One region of the Streptomyces sp. NBC_00285 genome, then DNA from elsewhere that is predicted to be linked to it. Evidence: riboswitches for the same ligand, from Rfam matches in the RefSeq annotation. Region 1 holds a riboswitch; the other holds the start of a gene.

Evidence for each region. A riboswitch is a leader RNA that binds a small molecule or an ion and turns the genes downstream of it on or off. The one in region 1 is predicted to bind cyclic di-AMP.
Region 2: another riboswitch for cyclic di-AMP. It lies ahead of OHT57_RS41130 (LysM peptidoglycan-binding domain-containing M23 family metallopeptidase); the one in region 1 lies ahead of OHT57_RS29595 (transglycosylase SLT domain-containing protein).

Annotation. Positions count from the first base shown of each region.
Region 1 is NZ_CP108055.1:6,377,761-6,386,586, forward strand. It holds gene OHT57_RS29580 (carbohydrate ABC transporter permease) at 1-153, shown strand, start outside; gene OHT57_RS29585 (LacI family DNA-binding transcriptional regulator) at 181-1,209, shown strand; gene OHT57_RS29590 (HAD family hydrolase) at 1,343-2,155, shown strand; gene OHT57_RS29595 (transglycosylase SLT domain-containing protein) at 2,159-2,641, opposite strand; cyclic di-AMP (ydaO/yuaA leader) riboswitch at 2,644-2,820, opposite strand; gene OHT57_RS29600 (polyprenyl synthetase family protein) at 3,486-4,496, shown strand; gene OHT57_RS29605 (LolA family protein) at 4,868-6,115, shown strand; gene OHT57_RS29610 (ABC transporter ATP-binding protein) at 6,190-7,164, shown strand; gene OHT57_RS29615 (ABC transporter permease) at 7,151-8,059, shown strand; gene OHT57_RS29620 (flavodoxin family protein) at 8,049-8,642, opposite strand; gene OHT57_RS29625 (DUF6668 family protein) at 8,820-8,826, opposite strand, start outside.
Region 2 is NZ_CP108055.1:8,967,395-8,976,220, reverse strand. It holds gene OHT57_RS41135 (exo-rhamnogalacturonan lyase family protein) at 1-915, opposite strand, end outside; gene OHT57_RS41130 (LysM peptidoglycan-binding domain-containing M23 family metallopeptidase) at 1,116-2,051, opposite strand; cyclic di-AMP (ydaO/yuaA leader) riboswitch at 2,056-2,224, opposite strand; gene OHT57_RS41125 (alpha-galactosidase) at 2,522-4,597, opposite strand; gene OHT57_RS41120 (tyrosine-protein phosphatase) at 4,801-5,601, shown strand; gene OHT57_RS41115 (DUF6126 family protein) at 5,654-5,776, opposite strand; gene OHT57_RS41110 (helix-turn-helix domain-containing protein) at 5,773-6,378, opposite strand; gene OHT57_RS41105 (aspartate aminotransferase family protein) at 6,450-7,835, opposite strand; gene dxs (1-deoxy-D-xylulose-5-phosphate synthase) at 7,832-8,826, opposite strand, start outside.

The sequences.
Region 1 (8,826 bases):
TACACGCTGCTCGCCCAGGGCGCCTCGCAGCCCGCCCTGTACACCCTGGTCATCACCGGGTGTCTGCTGGCGATCCTGCCGTTGATCGGGCTCTTTCTGGTGATCCAGCGGTTCTGGTCCCTGGACCTGCTGAGCGGCTCGGTCAAGGCCTGAACGACCCTTCTCCAACTGACGAGGAACATGACCACCAGTGCGAACGGCCGCCGCAGGCCTCCCACCATCCACGACGTGGCCAGGGAGGCAGGCGTGTCGCGGGGCACCGTCTCCCGCTTCCTGAACGGCGGCCACTACGTCTCGCCGACCGCCCGGCGGGCCGTGGAGGCCGCCATCAGGAAGACCGGGTACGTGGTCAACCGGCATGCGCGCAGCCTGAGTACGGGCCGGTCGGACTCGGTGGCGTTCCTGCTGACGGAACCGCAGGAGAAGTTCTTCGAGGACCCCAACTTCAACGTCCTGCTGCGCGGTTGCACCGAACGGCTCGCCCAGTTCGACATCCCGCTGCTGCTGATGCTGGCCGAGAGCGACGACGACCGGCGCCGGCTGACCCGGTACATCACGTCGGGCCACGTCGACGGCGTCCTGCTGCTCTCCAACCACAGCGGGGACCCGGTCGCCGCCGAACTGCACGAGGCCGGGATCCCGTTGGTGGTCTGCGGCAAGCCGATAGGGCTCGGCTCCAAGGTGAGCTACGTGGCCGCCGCCGACCGCGACGGCGCGCAGGAGATGGTCCGCCATCTGATCGAGGGCGGCCGGCGCCGCGTCGGCATGGTCACCGGGCCCCTGGACATGCCGGGCGGTCCCGACCGGCTGGCCGGCTACCGGGACGTGCTCGCCGAGGCGGGCCTGCCCTACGACCCGGCGCTCGTGGTGGAGGGCGACTTCCGGCGCAGCGGCGGTGAGCGGGCGGCCCGGCGGCTGCTGGCCCAAGCCCCCGACATGGACGCCGTGTTCGTCGCCTCCGACCTCATGGCCCTCGGTGTCGTGGGTGTGCTGCAGCAGTCCGGGCGCTCGGTCCCCGGTGACATCGCTGTCGGCGGCTTCGACGACTCCCCGGCGGCCACCGCCGCCGCCCCCGCCCTCACCACCATGCGCCAGCCCTTCGACCGCATCAGCGCCGAGATGGTCCGCATGCTCCTCGCCCAGATCGCCGGCGAGGACACGGCCGGCGTGATCCTCCCGACGGAACTGGTCGTCCGGGACTCGGCGTAGCGCTGCATGGGGCGGTGGCGCTCCATGGGCCGTGCCGTGCCCCCGGAACCGGAACTGCCGTCAACGTATGTGAAAGCAGCAGCCGTCCGGTTCGCGTCGAGTCGCAGGGGCCAACCATCCGTATTCTCTGATCATGGCCGCCTCCACCGCATATTCACTCGTCGCCACCGACCTGGACGGCACGCTGCTCCGCGCCGACGACACCCTCTCGGACCGGTCGTTGGCCGCGCTCGCGCGGGTGGCGGCGGGCGGGGCCAGGCATCTCGTCGTGACGGGACGGCCGGCGCCCAGAGTGCGGCCGCTCCTCGACGACCTGGGCAGTACGGGGCTCGCGGTGTGCGGGCAGGGCGCGCAGGTGTACGACGCCGGCGCGGACCGTCTGCTGTGGTCGGTGACCCTGGACCGGGAGCTGGCCGAGACCGCCCTCGGGAAGATCGAGGCCGAGGTCGGGCAGGTGTACGCGGCCGTGGACCAGGACGGCGTGGACGGGCTGACGCTCATCGAGCCGGGATATCTGATGCCCCATCCGACGCTGCCCGCCGTGCGGGTGGAGCGGCGCGACGACCTTTGGTGCGAGCCGATCAGCAAGGTGCTGCTGCGACACCCCTACCTGTCCGACGACGAGTTGGCGCTGACGGCGCGCTCGGTGGTGGGCTCGCTGGCCACCGTCACCATGTCGGGGCCCGGGACCGTCGAACTCCAGCCATGCGGCATCACCAAGGCGACCGGCCTCGCGCTGGCCGCCGAACACCTGGGCCTGGGGCCCGAGGTGACGATCGCCTTCGGGGACATGCCCAACGACATCCCCATGTTCGACTGGGCGGCCCACGGGGTCGCGATGGCCAACGCCCACCCCGAACTCAAGGCCGTGGCCGACGAGGTGACCATGTCGAACGAGGACGACGGCATCGCCGTCGTCCTCGAAAGACTGTTCAGTGAGGCGTAGTTCCTAGTACGCGCCCCACACGTTGTCGATGGATCCGTACCGCTGGGCCGCGTAGTTGCAGGCCGCGGTGATGTTCGCGACCGGGTCGTACGGGTCCCACAGCGTGTTGGACACGTGGTAGGCGTTGAACGTCGGGTCGATCACCTGGAGCAGGCCCTTGGACGGGGTGCCGGCCGCCGCGTTGGAGTCCCAGTTGTTGATGGCCCAGGGGTTGCCGGAGGACTCGCGGATGACGTTGCGGTAGATGCCGTCGTAGGAGCCGGGGATCCCGTGCTCCGCCATGACGGCCAGGGAGGCCCGGATCCAGCCGTCGAGGGTGTTGGCGTACCCGAGCGTGGTCGCGGTCTGCACGGTCGGGGTGGCCGCGGACGCGCTGGTCGCGCCGACGAGGGGGAGCGCCAGTACGGCGGCTCCGGTGCCGAGTACGGCGAGCTTGCGGACGAGACGGCTCTTACGGGGGGCGCGGTGCTGAGCGGCAGCAGGCATGGTGAAGTCCTCTCCTTCGCCTGCGAGGTGAGCTGTCGGGTTCGGGCGGGGAGTTGCCCGGTCACGCCCGCAAAAGGCATGACTTAACCCCTAGCCGTACCGGTATGTCCGAAGACATCCCGATCCGGCGACTTACCTGGGTCCCCCGCTCCTGCCGCGGTTCTCGGTGGGTGTACGGGCGGTGGCAGGATTCGGCGTCCGCCCGACAGGCCGGGAACGTATGCGAGAGCACATGTCCGGAACAAGTGGCGAATTCACATGCCGTGCCTATTGACCTTGGTCTGGGGTATTTGAGGCACTTGATCCTTTGCGGCAGCAAGCCTCAACTGGCGCGCGGGAAAAGGTGGATCCATGCATTCCGGATATCTGACGGACCGCCGGATCGAGTGAGCCAAGTCACGCCGGTACGCAAGAGGGGTGAAACGGTCATGTATGCCCAACTCGTAGTCAACCGACCGCTCGTGGGATCCGTCTCCGTCGAGCTCGGCGGACCGCCGCTGTCCGGTCACCGAGTGGGCCGGGTCGGCCTCGCAGGAAGCTCGCGCGCTCACGCGTGGGTGGAGTCGCGCAGGGCACGTGTTGAACGAGCAGCGTTGCTGAGGCCGGGGGCCGGAGGGGGTCGACGAATCAGGGCACCGACGGCTAATTCCCTACAAGTCGATAGATATCTATTCTTTTCGCATGATCAAAAACATACCGGCCGTGATCCGATACCGCCCGGCATGGACAGGGCGGGCGCTATCGGTGATCCAAAGGTGACCGGATACGCTGACTTGAGTGAGGGCAGCGACCTATCGACATTCCGTGTAACCGCCAGTAGACACCAGCAGACAGGAGACCCCTCGTGACCGTCGTCGGGCCGTTCGGGCTGAGCGTGCGGGACCAGGCTCTGGAAGCCGATGTCCAGGCCGGAATGACGGCTGTCGAGGAGGGACTGCTCGAGGCCACCAAAAGCGAGGTCCCCTTCATCACGGAGGCCGCCCAACACCTTGTGCGCGCGGGCGGAAAGCGCTTCCGTCCACTCCTCGTGATGCTCGCCGCCCAGTTCGGGGATCCCTATGCGCCGGGCGTCGTGCCGTCGGCCGTCGTGGTGGAGCTGACCCACCTCGCGACGCTGTACCACGACGACGTCATGGACGAGGCCGCAGTACGCCGCGGTGTCGACAGCGCCAACACCCGCTGGGGCAACTCGGTGGCCGTACTCACCGGCGACTTCCTGTTCGCCCGCGCCTCGCACATCCTGGCCGACCTCGGTCCCGAGGCCGTCCGGGTACAGGCGGAGGCGTTCGAGCGCCTGGTCACCGGGCAGATCCTGGAGACGGCCGGTCCGATGGACGGCCGGGACCCGGTCGAGCACTACCTCGACGTGCTCGGCGGCAAGACCGGCTCTCTGGTGGCGGTGTCGTGCCGTTTCGGGGCGATGATGTCCGGCGCCGACGAGACGGTCGTGGACGTCCTGACCCAGTACGGCGAGCGCCTGGGCGTCGCCTTCCAGCTCGCGGACGACGTCCTGGACATCGCCTCCGACTCTCATGAGTCCGGCAAGACCCCCGGCACCGACCTGCGTGAGGGCATCCCCACGATGCCGGTGCTGCGGCTGCGCGAGCGGGCCGCCCGGCTCGGCCTGGCCGAGGACATCGCCCTGTGCGAGCTGCTCGACTCCGACCTCACGGACGACGCCCGGCACGCCGAGGCACTGGCCGCGCTGCGGGAGCATCCGGCGCTGGAACAGGCCCGCCGCGACACCGTGCGCTACGCGAAGGACGCGCGCGCGGCGCTGGCCCCGCTGCGGGAGTGCGACGCGAGGGCGGCACTGATGGAGCTGTGCGACGCGGTGGTCCACCGCGCGGGCTGAACCGCGCCCTCCCGCGTGACGCAGGTCACGAGCGGGATCCGTGGGCCCCGGTCGGCTCCGGCAACGCGGCACGACCGTCGGCTCCTGCGCCGTCCAGGGCCGTCACCGTCCCGTGCCGACTGCCTTTTCTTGTGCAGCTGACGGTCTCCCGGAGCCGCATCCCCTACGGGTCGTAGGGGGTGCGGCCGTGTCGTGTCATACCCCAGGTGTACGCGGAGTTGGCCCCGAGGGTTGACGCATGGTCATGGCCGATTTGGTCAGATGGACACCACGGAAAACACCACTCCTCACCGATTCGGGTGAGAATGGCGGCTACGGGGTGGACGCAGGGGGAGTTGACGGCCGCCGCCGACGACGGAGGTAAGGCACACATGGCACCGTACGAATCCGACGACAGCGCGACCGCCGACGCCGAGGAACTGCGCGCGGCGCGCCGACGCAAGGCCGCTAGGTACGTCGTGCCGGCCACGGTGGTGGGAATCGCGGCGGCGACCATCGGGCTCGTCCCGGCGCTCGCCGACTCCGGCGACCCGGACCTGCCGAAGATCAGCGCACAGCAACTCATCGAGAAGATCGCCGCGTCCGACGTGGAGCAGCTGTCCGGCACGGTGAAGATCACCACGGACCTGGGACTGCCGGACCTCGGGGGTCTGGAGAGCTCGCTGGGCTCCGCCGCCGGTTCCTCCGGCTCGGGCGACGGCTCGTCCGCCGACCCGACCACCAAGCTCACCGAACTCGCCTCCGGCACGCACACGCTGCGCGTCGCGGCCGACGGTGAGAACAAGCAGAAGGTCTCCCTCCTGGAGGACGCCGCCGAGTACAGCCTCATCCACGACGGCAAGGACGTCTGGGGCTACGACAGCAAGTCCAACTCGGTCTTCCACAGCACGGCTTCCGAGAGCGACGGCAAGCAGAAGGAAGAGCTCCCGGCCACGCCCAAGGACCTCGCAGAGGACGCCCTCAAGGCCGCCGACAAGACCACATCGGTGACGGTCGAGGGCACCGCGCAGGTCGCGGGGCGGGACGCGTACCGGCTCGTCATCAAGCCCAAGGACGAGGGATCGACGGTCGGCCAGATCACCGTGGCCGTGGACTCGAAGACCGGACTGCCGCTGAAGTTCACGCTGACGCCCGCGAGCGGCGGTGCCGCTGTCGTGGACGCCGGCTTCACCCAGGTCACCTTCGCCAAGCCGGCCGCCTCGACCTTCGACTTCACCCCGCCGAAGGGCGCGAAGGTCACGGAGAAGGACGCCGCCGAGGCACCCGACCACTCCAAGGACTTCAAGGACTCCAAGGACCTCGGCAAGGGCTCCACCCATGAGCGCGGCACGAAGGGCCCCGGCGGCTCCGGCGGCCTCGACGGACTGAACGTCATCGGGGACGGCTGGGACTCCGTCGCCACCTTCGACACCGGCGGCAAGGGCGTCCCGTCCGGCGCCGAGGCCGGCGGTGACATCGGCGGCTTCCTGGACTCGCTCGGCGACAAGGTCTCCGGCAAGTTCGGCACGGGCACCGTCTTCAAGACCCGTCTGATCAACGCCCTGATCACGGACGACGGCAAGGTCTACGTCGGTGCGGTCACCAAGGACGTTCTGGTGAAGGCGGCGAACGCGGGCTGAACCGGGAACCTTGCGCGGCGGCCGCACGTAGTAACTGTACGTAGTCGTCGCGTGAGCACGAATTGAGGGAGCCGATGGACGAAGGGTCCGCCGAGGAGCCGGAGCCGAGCGAGGCGGGTGACAGTGTCATCCACACTCGCGCCCTCACCAAGCGGTACCGCGGCGGACAGCTCGCTGTGGACGGTCTCGACCTGACCGTCCCGGCGGGCAGCGTCTTCGGCTTCCTCGGGCCGAACGGCTCGGGCAAGACCACCACCATCCGCATGCTGATGGGCCTCATCGAGCCGACCTCCGGCTCGGCCCGAGTGCTCGGCCGCCCGATGCCGCGCGCCGCCCGGACCGTACTCCCGCACGTCGGCGCGCTCATCGAGGGCCCCGCCCTGTACGGCTTCCTCTCCGGCCGCGACAACCTCGTCCGCTACGACGCGGCGGACCCGACCGCCGACCCACGCACCCGGCGCGTCCGGGTGGCGGCGGCACTGGAGAGGGTCGGTCTGGCGGCCGCCGCGGCCAAGAAGGCGAAGGCGTACTCGCTGGGCATGAAACAGCGGCTGGGCCTGGCGGCGGCCCTGCTCCAGCCCCGTGAACTCCTGGTCCTGGACGAACCGACCAACGGCCTCGACCCTCAGGGCATGCGGGAAATCCGTTCCCTGGTGAGGGAGTTGGCCTCCGAGGGCACCACCGTCTTCCTCTCCTCCCACCTCCTGGACGAGATCGAACAGGTCTGCACCCACGCCGCGGTCATGACCCAGGGCCGTCTGATCACCCAGGGCCCGGTGGCGGACCTGGCGGCGGGCGCCAGGGGGCGGCTGGTCGTGACGACACCGGATCCGTCGGACGCGGCCCGCATTCTGAAGGAGCAGGGCCTCGCAGACGTGGTGGTGTCGGAGGACCGAGTGACCGCCGAGCCCCCGGACCGCGAACTGGCCGACATCAACACGGCATTGGTGAAGGCAGGAGTGCGAGTAAGAGGCTTCGCGGTGCAGCGCCCGTCCCTGGAGGACGCTTTCGTGGCCCTGACAGGGGAGGGCTTCGATGTCGCAGGCTGAGCTGAAGACGTTCAAGGGGTGCGGGCCCGACCGGCCCCAACAAACGGCCCGCAGCCGTCGTACGACCTTCCGAGCCACCCTCCTGCGCAACGAACTGCTCACCACGTTCCGCCGCTGGCGCACCCTGGCTCTGCTCGGCGTGCTGGCGGCCGTCCCCGTCCTCGTAGGGTTCGCGGTCAAGATCGAGACCGACGACGGCTCCTCCGGCGCCGGAGGCGGTGGTGGCCCCGCCTTCATCTCCCAGATCACCAACAACGGCCTGTTCCTGGTCTTCACCGCCCTCGCAGCGACCCTGCCCTTCTTCCTCCCGATGGCCATCGGCGTCATCGCGGGCGACGCGATCGCGGGCGAGGCCAACGCCGGCACCCTCCGCTACCTCCTGGTGGCCCCGGCGGGCCGCACCCGCCTCCTGCTCACCAAGTACGCGACGGTGATGGCCTTCTGTCTGGTCGCCACCCTCGTGGTCGCGCTCTCGGCGCTGACGGTCGGAGCCGTCCTCTTCCCGCTCGGCGACCTGACGACGATCTCCGGCACCCAGATCACCTTCGCGGAGGGCCTGGGAAGAGCTCTGCTGATCGCTCTGGTGGTGGCCGCGTCACTGACCGGCGTGGCGGCCCTCGGCCTGTTCGTCTCGACGCTCACGAACAGCGGCATCGCGGCGATGGCCACGACGGTGGGGCTGCTGATCACCGTCCAGATCCTCGACCAGATACCCCAACTGCACGCTCTCCAGCCGTACTTCTTCTCCCACTACTGGCTGTCCTTCGCCGACCTCATGCGCGAACCGGTCTACTGGGACGACCTGGTGCGCAACCTGGGCCTCCAGGCCCTGTACGCGGCGGTGTTCGGCTCGGCGGCGTGGGCGCGGTTCATGGCGAAGGACGTCACGGTGTGACCTGAGCGTCGGGGTAGCGCGCGAGCGGCGCCTCCTGCTCGAAGAACGTCTTCGCGCGGGTCAGCGCGGCCTCGTCCGCCAGCACGTCACCGCGCTTGCTGCCGTTGCCGAACAGCACCCCGCCGAACCGCATCTTCATGTACGCGGCCGAGTTGTTGAGCGTGCCGACGAACGGGTCGGCGACCAGGGGCCGCTCGTCCGCGAGCACGGACACGCCCCACAGGGTGCGTCCGGCCAGCTGAGCCTTGAAGTCGAGGCCGGGGGTGCGCAGCCAGCCCGACCAGTAGTCCAGGTAGCGCTTGGTGAGCGCGGAGACCGAGTACCAGTAGACCGGCGAGGCGATCACGATGTCCGTCGCCGCGAGCGTGGCGTCGAGCAGCCACTGCGGGGTGTCCCCGGTGGGGGAGTCCAGGTACTCGCTGTCGTGCCGCAGGTCCAGGAAGTCGGGCAGCGGATGCTCGGCGAGGCTGATCCACTGCTGCTCGACATCGGCGGGCAACTGCTCGGCGGCCCGTCGGGCCAGCAGCTCGGTGTTGCCCTCGCTGCGGCTGCTGCCGAGCACGAACAGGAAACGGCGCGTCATGAAATCCCCCAGATGGTCGGCGCACAACGAATACTCGCACCTGCATTATATGCACGCACATTTATATGTCCATGGGGGAGGACCAAGGGGAGGCGTAAGAGGACCGGGCACGGACGGGAGGCGAAGCCGGAGGCGGGGCCGGATACCCCGCCTCCGGCTTCGCCTGTCAAGGACCGATCAGCCG
Region 2 (8,826 bases), 2.6 Mb from region 1:
GGCTCCCGGGTCGCGGCGCAGCCCGGTGACGCCCTGGACGGCCTCGCTGAACAGGCCGCCGCCCGAGTCCGCGAACCGCACATGGCGGTCGTACGGCTGGTCGCTCAGCGGCACGGTGAAGCGGACACCGAGCCCGCGCAGGAAGTCCCCCCGGTCGGAACCGGGCTGCTGTTCGCCGTCCCAGACGAAGGTGTGCACCAGACGGAAGGATTCCGCACCGGCGGAGAACGCGAACCGCAGCACGAAGGGCAGCCAGGCCCTGCCGCCGTGCCGGTGCCGGCCCTCGACCCGGATCACGGCACGGACGGATCCCTCCTGCTCGACCGCGATCTTCTCGATCCGGCCGGCGAAACCGTCGAGGTCCGCGCCCTCACGCACGGACTCCTGCCGCAGGGCGACCAGCCGCCCGTCCCGGGCGATCTCGGTCGTACCGCGCCGGATGCTGCGTATGACGGTGTCGGAGCCCCTGGCCTCGAAGACGGCGGTGATCACGCCGGTCGACACCTCGATGCGGCCGCTCCTCCGGCCGACCTCGACCCGGTGAACGGGAGCGGCCGGGCTGCCGGCGCTGAGTACGTAACGGTCGGCCTTGGGCGCGTCGGGCGCTATCGCGTGTGCGGTCCACTTCACCGAGCCGTCGGGCCAGTAGCCGGTGACCCAGCTCTGGACCGGGACCTCGTCGCCGCCGGAGGTCGCGAGCCGGAACGGCTGCTCCGGGCGATGGGTGCCACGAGCCCAGGGGACTCCCCAGGTGGCACCGGCGTGGACGTCGGGGGCCGAACCGTCCAGCCAGTGGAGTTCGGTGGCGTCGCCGTCCGCCGCTGTGGCGGCGTGGGACACGGCCCAGGAGAACTGGGTGAGGGCGGCCGCGGCTGCGGCGCCCTTGAAGACGGTGCGTCGGTCGACGCCGGACACAGTGACCTCCGAAGGCCGCAGAAAGCGCTTGCACAACTATGGAGTTCACTGTGTCCCCACCCTCCCCCGCCTGTCGACGCTACGAGCATGTCTGCCACAAGACCGCAATGAAGTGATCATGAAGGCGCAAGGACACTCAGCAGGGAACACCGAAGGCCGGACCCGGGGATCGGGGTCCGGCCTTCGGTGGCACAGGGGCGTCAGCCGACGGCGACGCCCTTCGAGCGGAGGTAGGAGACCGGGTCCACGTCCGAGCCGTAGTCCGGCGTGGTGCGGATCTCGAAGTGCAGGTGCGGGCCGGTGACGTTGCCGGTCGCGCCGGAGAGGCCGATCTGCTGGCCCTCGGTCACGGTCTGGCCGGCCGAGACGGAGAGCTGGGACAGGTGGGCGTACTGCGCGTAGTAGCCGTCGTCCAGCTTGATGACGACCTGGTTGCCGTAGGCGCCGCCCCAGCCCGCGGAGACGACCGTGCCCGCGGCGACGGCCTTCAGCGCGGTGCCGGTCGGGACGACGAAGTCCACGCCGGTGTGATAGCCGCTGGACCACATGCTGCCCGCCACGCGGTAACCGGTGCCGATGGTGGCACCGGAGACCGGAAGGGTGTAGCCGCTGGAGCTGGTGGTGTCGGAGCTCCGGGTGGCGGCAGTCGAGTTCGACGACGACTTCGCCTCGGCCTTCTCGGTCTTCGAGGAGGCCGACGAAGAGGAAGCGGAGGACTCGGTCCTCGCGGTGCTCGTCGTGGCCCTCTTGCCGATCGAGAGCTTCAGACCGGGGTGGATGAGCGAGGGGTCCTCGCCGACGGCCTGGCGATTGTCGGCGTAGAGCTTCTCCCAGCCGCCGGTGACGTTCTGCTCGTCGGCGATCTTCGAGAGATAGTCACCGGTCCGCACCGAATAGGTGCGCACGGTCGCGGCCTTCTTCTTCGTGGCTGTCTTTTCGGCGGTCTTCTCAGCGACCTTCTGCGTCACCGGAAGCGACTGAACGGCCTTTTCCGACACCGACTGCGAGGTGGCGGCGTGAGCACCGGTGGCCCCCATGAGCGGGAGGGCGAGTGCGGCACCCCCGGTTCCGGCGACGGCGATCGAGCGGGTGAAGCGCTGGGGCTTCGGACGGCGGTGCTTACCCTTCGCGGGCATGGCGAATTCCTCTCCGGCGCCTGCGAGGTGAGCTGTCGGGTGCGGACTGGAGATGTCCGGCCGCGCCGAGGCGCGACTTGACCCCAAGCCTGTTCCGGAGACCGGAACAGGCGGTACTGCCTGTGGGTCCCCCGCTCCTGCCGTGTACGGGTGAGTGTGGGCGGAATCCGTTCGGCGGCAGGATTAGGCGTCCGACCGGATCGGTGGTGAACGTAAGCGAGCAAGACGCAAAGGGACAAGTGGGAGGTTCCCTGTGAATGCGTTTCTGTTGATCGCCTACGGGAATTGACAGTCACCCTGAGTGCATCGGATGCCCGATTACCGACCCGAATCCCCTTGAAAACCACAAGAATTACGTGAACATGACCAGCGACACACCGTCACGGATATGACGCTCCTCACGTCACGAATTCACAGGAACCCATATCCCGGAAGGAGTTGGAAGGAAACCAGCAATTCGGACAGAGGCCCTAGATGCGACGGAGTCGGATAACCGTCGCATCAAGGTCACCCCGCAAGCCGGTGGAAAGTCCGTGATGCAGCAATACAGCCCCTCGGTGAACTTCGCCCGTTTCGAGGCATTCATACGACGCCGTCGGGTCGAGTCCACGCAGCCGCAACGCCTGGACGGGCTCGCCGTACTGCTGCGCCTGGAGCCAGGCGAGGACGACGGCCTCGTCCCCGAGGACGTACTGCACCGCACTGAGCCCGCCCCGCGGAGGCCGCAGCCGGTAGAGGTCGCCGCGCTGCACCACGGGCCGGATCTCCTTGTAGAGGTCCACCCACTGACGGGCCTCGGCGAGCTCCTCCTCGGTCCACTCCTCGAGGTCCCCGCCGACGCCGAGAACCCCGGCCATCGCACTCACGAACCGGAACCGAAGAGAGCTCACCCGGCCGTTGAGCTGGGTGTTGGGGCTGTCGGTGACCCAGGCGGCCATCACCCGCGCGGGATGGACCTGACTGAATCCGTACTGGATGGCGAGGCGGTCGAGCGGGTCGGTGTTGTCGGAGGTCCACACCTGGTCGGTGCGGCTCAGCACCCCGAGGTCGATCCGGCCGCCGCCACCCGAGCAGGACTCGAAGGCAACGCCGGGGTGAGCCTCGCGCAGGCGGTCCAACAGGGCGTAGAAGCCGCGCACATGGTCGACCCACAGGCGCTGCGGGTACGGGTCGCCGGGCCAGCCCGCGTCGGTGAAGCAGCGGTTGAAGTCCCACTTCACATAGTCGATCGGGGCCGAGGAGAGCAGCGTGTCCAGCTGCTCCCACAGGTATTCCTGGACGTCCTCACGCGCGAGGTTCAGTACGAGCTGATTACGGAACTCCGTCCGCTTTCGTCCCGTCTGGTACTGCACCCAGTCCGGATGGGCGCGGTAGAGCTCGCTGTCCGGGTTGACCATCTCCGGCTCGACCCAGATGCCGAACTGCATGCCGAGCGAGCGCACGCGGTCGGCGAGTGGCTTCAGGCCGGCCGGGAAGCGGTCGGGGTTGGGCTCCCAGTCGCCGAGCCCGGCCCGGTCACTGGTACGGGTGCCGAACCAGCCGTCGTCGACGACGAACAGTTCGACGCCGATCGCCGCGGCCCGCCTGGCGAGGGTGCCCTGCTGCTCCTCGGAGATGTCGAAGGTCGTGGCCTCCCAGGAGTTGAACAGCACGGGCCGGTCCTGGTCCGCGTCCGGGATGACGTACGCCCGTTGCCAGGCGTGCCAGGCCCGGCTCGCGCCGCCGAAGCCACCGTCGCTCCAGAGGCCGGCGAAGACGGGCGTCGTGAACGACTCCCCGGCCGCCAGGCACAGCAGGCCGGAGTCGTCATAGCCTGCGCCGCCGGTGATCTGCACACGCGCGTCGGGGAGTTGGGCCACGGCGATCCGCCAGGACCCGGACCAGCCGAGGGCGCAGCCGTAGACCTCGCCGTGCTCCTCGGTCGCGTCGGTGTCGAGGGCGACCCACGGCAGGTGCTGGTGCCCGGTGTGGCCGCGGCGGCTGCCGATCACCTTCTCGCCGTAGGTGAGGGGGGCCTGGGTGAGCTGGGACTCGGCAGCCCAGCGGCCGTGGAGCTGGGAGAGCCGCCAGCCGTCCTCGCGGTCGGGCAGGGTCCAGGTGGCCGAGTCGGCGCGCAGCAGCTCGACCGGTGCCGGGCCCTGGTTGTCCAGGGTCACCCAGCGCTCCAGGACGTCGTGGCGCATCCGGTAGTGCAGTGTCACGGTCAGCCCGGCGTCCCGGAACCGCAGCCGAAGTTCGTCGCCCTCGGTGTCATAAGCCTCGAAGCTCCACTCGGTGCCACGCCGCTCGTCCGTGCGCACGGACAGGGCGGGACGGCTGAAGCGGGGGCCGCCTTCGACCGGGTACTCCTCGTGCCCGTCGAGCGGGGCCTCGAAGGGCCGGTACTCGGGCAGCGGGCGGGCGGCGAGGGCCTCGGCGTCGGCGAGGGCGATCCTCGGGCCCCAGTGCAGGTGCAGCAGCTCGTCCTCGGCAGTGAGGTGCAGGGCGTAACTACTGGCCGACCCGGACAGAATCCACGTACGGCCGTTCTCGGCGATCTCCAGCATCGTGCCCCTCACAGATTCGAACAGGTGCCATCAGGTGTGCTCAGGCACCAACATCATCAACGGCCACGAGCCCGGCTGCAACGCCTGTGGACGACTGATTGCCAGGGCTGTGGACAACTCATTGCCCCAGGAACACGTGTCGTATCGTCGAGAGCGTGCCCGTCGACGAGCAGCGTCGGCGGTGACCGGCTGGGAGGAACCCCGTGACGCAGCAGATCCCGTCGACCGAACCCGAACTGGCCGCTGTCCGCAACTTCCGTGATGTGGGCGGAATGCCGACGGTGGACGGACGTCGGGTGCGGTACGGAGTGCTGTTCCGCAGCGGTCACCTCGCGCACGCGACGGAGGACGACGCCGCGTTCCTGTCCTCTCTCGGCCTGCACACGGTCTTCGACTTCCGTAACGAGGCGGACCAGAAGCTGGAGGGCATGGACGTCGAGCTGGCAGGGGTGCGCAATGTGAACCTCCCGCTGAGCGACCCGGCCGACGGCGTGGAGTTCTGGAAGATGGTCCGGGACGGCGAGCTCGACCAGCTGCGCGAGATCCTCAGCGACGGCAAGGGCGCGAACCGGATGATCAGCTCCTACCGCAGGATCATCAAGGAGCGCACCGCGGAGCACTCCCAGGTGCTGCGCTCCCTCGCCGAGGACAGCGTGCCCGCCCTGATGCACTGCGCGGCCGGCAAGGACCGTGCGGGCCTGTCCATAGCCGTGACCCTGCTCGCCGTGGGCGCCGAGCGCGAGGCGATCGTCGCCGACTATCTGGAGTCGAACGCCAAGCACCGGCGGTACAAGGTGCGCCGCAGTGGTGACGACGTCGCCACCGCCTACTCCCCCGAGGTCATGGAGCTGCTCAGCCCCCTCTTCGACGCACGCGTCGAGTATCTGACGGCGGCCTTCGAGACCATCGAGGAGACGTGGGGCAGCGTGGACGCGTACCTGGAGCAGGGCCTCGGCCTCACCCCGGAGATCCGCGAGCGCCTGCGGGAGCGGCTCCTCGACTGAGCTGTGCGGCCGCCCCTGCCGCCCTGCCTCTGTCCGGGAGCCGGAGCAGCGGCTACTGCCCTGCCCCCACCGCGAAGAGGAAGTAGATGAAGGCCGCGAAGACGTGGCCGGCCGCGAGGTAGATGATCAGGCGCACCCACAGGGCGCGGGGAAACTTCTCCTCCATGTCGGTCATGGTGTCTCTCCAAGGTTCGGGCCCAGGCACAGCGTGGCCGTGGGACTCTGCAAGAGGGTGTGGACGAACAGGAGCTCGACGCCGTCGGGGTCGTGGGCGGCGATGCGGTGCGGGGTCAGCGAGTCGAAGTGGGCACTGTCGCCCGGGTCGAGCCGGTGTGTGCTGTCGCCGAGGCGCAGCCGGAGCCGCCCCTTGAGGACGTAGAGCCATTCCTCGCCCGGGTGCACCCGCACGATGTCGCCCTGGGAGCCGTGCGGCACATGGACCCGCAGGGCCTGCATGCCACGGCCGGGCGCGCCCGCCTGGAAATAGGTCCAGCCGCCCGCCGCGGTCGGTTCCATGTCGCCGGAGCGCATGACGGCGTCCCGTTCGGCGACCGTCTCGCCGAGCAGTTCCGAGACCGTCGTACCGTAGATACGGGCGAGGGCCAGCAGCATCGGCAGCGAAGGCTGGCGCTGCCCGGTCTCTAGCCGGGAGAGGTGGGCGGGCGACAAGCCCGCGGCACCGGCCGCGGCCTCCAGGGTGAGGGAGGCGCGGCGGCGCAGTGCGCGGAGCTGAGGAGCCACCGAAGGCAGCTCCGTGAAGGCTTCCGAGGAGCTCATGCCTCCATTGAGCCGGAGGTTTGCCTCTGCGGCAAATTTCTTGCCTCAGAGGCAAAATACTCCCGGATTCGCTAGCGGTTGGCCACCGCCTGCTTCACCAACGTCTTGCTGAAGTCCCACATCAGCCCGCCGCCGCTGTGCGCGTCGTCCATGACGGCGGTGAAGGCGTCGACGAACCGGTCCACGTCCGCCTCCCCGACGACGAGCGGCGGGATGAGCTTGATGACCTCCAGGTGGTCCCCGGAGACCTGGGTGAGGATCCGGTGCCGCTGGAGCAGCGGGACGACGACCATCTGCGCGAACAGGCCCTTGCGTGCGGCCTGGAGCATGGTCCAGCGGCTGCGCAGCTTCAGCGACCTGGGCCGGCCGAACTCGATGCCGATCATCAGGCCCCGGCCGCGGACGTCGGCGAGCAGTTCGTACGTGTCGGTCAGCGCCGCGAGCCTGGACCTGAGCAGGTCGCCGGTGGCGCGGGCGTTCGCGACGATCTGCTCGTTCTCCATGACCGACAGGACCGCGAGGCCGGCCGCCATCGCCTGGGCGTTGGATCCGAAGCTCGCCGAGTGCACCAGCACCCGGTCCATCGAGGAGTAGACCTTCTTGAAGATCCAGTCCTTGCCGAGGGTGGCGCCGACCGGGACATAGCCGCCGGAGAGCGCTTTGGCCACGCACACCAGGTCGGGTTCGACGCCGTCCTCGTGCTGGTAGGCGTAGAAGTCCCCGGTCCGGCCGAGCCCGGTCTGCACCTCGTCGGCGATGAGCAGCGCCTTGTGCCCCCGCAGCAGCTCCTGCGCGGCCCGCAGATAGCCGGGCGGGGCCTCGAGCACGCCCTTGCCCTGGATCGGCTCGACCACCAGGGCGGCCACGTCGCCCTTCTTCAACTCCCTTGCCAGGGCGTCGAGATCGCCGAGGGGGACGGCGGTGTCGGGCAGCAGGGGTGCGAAGCCGTCCCGGAAACCGGACTCGCCGTTGACCGACAGCGCCCCAGTGGTCAGTCCGTGGAAGGCGTGGTCGCAGTACAGGACCCGCGGCTTCCCGGTGGCGTACCGGGCGAACTTCAGCGCGGTCTCCACCGCCTCCGTGCCGCTGTTGCCGAAGAACACCCGGTCCAGGTGCGGGCTGTGGGCGAGGAGCTTCTCGGCGAGCAGTCCGGGCAGTGGCTGACAGTCGAAGCGGGTGAGGTCGGCGAGGCCGGCGTCGAGGACGTCGTGCAGTGCCTTGCGGACGACGGGGTGGTGGCGGCCCAGGCCCATCACCCCGAACCCGGCGAGCATGTCCAGGTAGTCGTTGCCGTCCGCGTCCCAGAAGTGGGCGCCCTCGGCGCGCTCGTAGACCTTGTCGAAGCCGATGGTGTGCAGCATGCGCGGGAGCTGGTGGTTGAGGTACTTGCCGTGCAGCTCGTAGCGCTCGGCTCCGCGCTCGGCCAGCAGTGCGCCGAGGTCGAACTCCTTGGTCATTCAGGTTTCTCCTTGCCGGCCAGGGCCGTTTCGGCCAGGGTCTCCTTCACGGCCAGGCTCGCGCTGATCCGTCCGGCGACCTCCACGGGCGTCAGCCCGATGTCGGCGAGCACCTCGCCCCGCTTGGCGTGCGCGAGGAACTGTTCCGGGATCCCGAACCGCCGTACGGGCACGTCGACATCGGCGTCGCCCAGCGCGAGCGCGACCGCGGCGCCCACCCCGGCGGCCCGGCTGTTGTCCTCGACGACGGCCACCAACCGGTGTTCCGCGGCGAGTCCCGGCAATGCGGGATCGACGGGCTTGACCCAACGGGGGTCCACCACCGTGCAGTTGATGCCGCGGGCCTCAAGCAGCTCGGCGGCCTGGAGGCAGACGGGGGCCATGACGCCGACGGCGACCAGGAGGACGTCGGGCGCCTCCGCGGACCGGTGCAGGACGTCCAGCCCGCCCACCCGGTCGACGGCCGGCACCGAAGGGCCCACCGACTCCTTCGGGAACCGCACCAGCGTCGGCGCGTCGTCCACGGCGACCGCCTCCCGCAGCTGCGCCCGCAGTTGGTCGGCGTCCCGCGGCGCGGCGATCCTCAGTCCTGGTACCACCTGAAGGATCGACATGTCCCACATGCCGTTGTGGGACGCCCCGTCGACCCCGGTGACACCCGCCCGGTCCAGCACGAACGTGACCCCGCAGCGATGCAGGGCGACGTCCATGAGGAGCTGGTCGAAGGCCCGGTTGAGGAAGGTCGCGTAGACGGCGACGACAGGGTGCAGGCCACCGGTCGCAAGACCGGCCGCGGACACCGCCGCGTGCTGCTCGGCGATCCCGACGTCCCACACCCGGTCCGGGAACCGGGCGGCGAACTTGCCGAGGCCGACCGGGTGCAGCATGGCCGCCGTGATCGCCACGACGTCCTCGCGCTCCGCCCCGATCGCGGCGATCTCGTCGCCGAACACCGAGGTCCAGGAAGGCCCGTTGGACGGCGCCAGCGGCT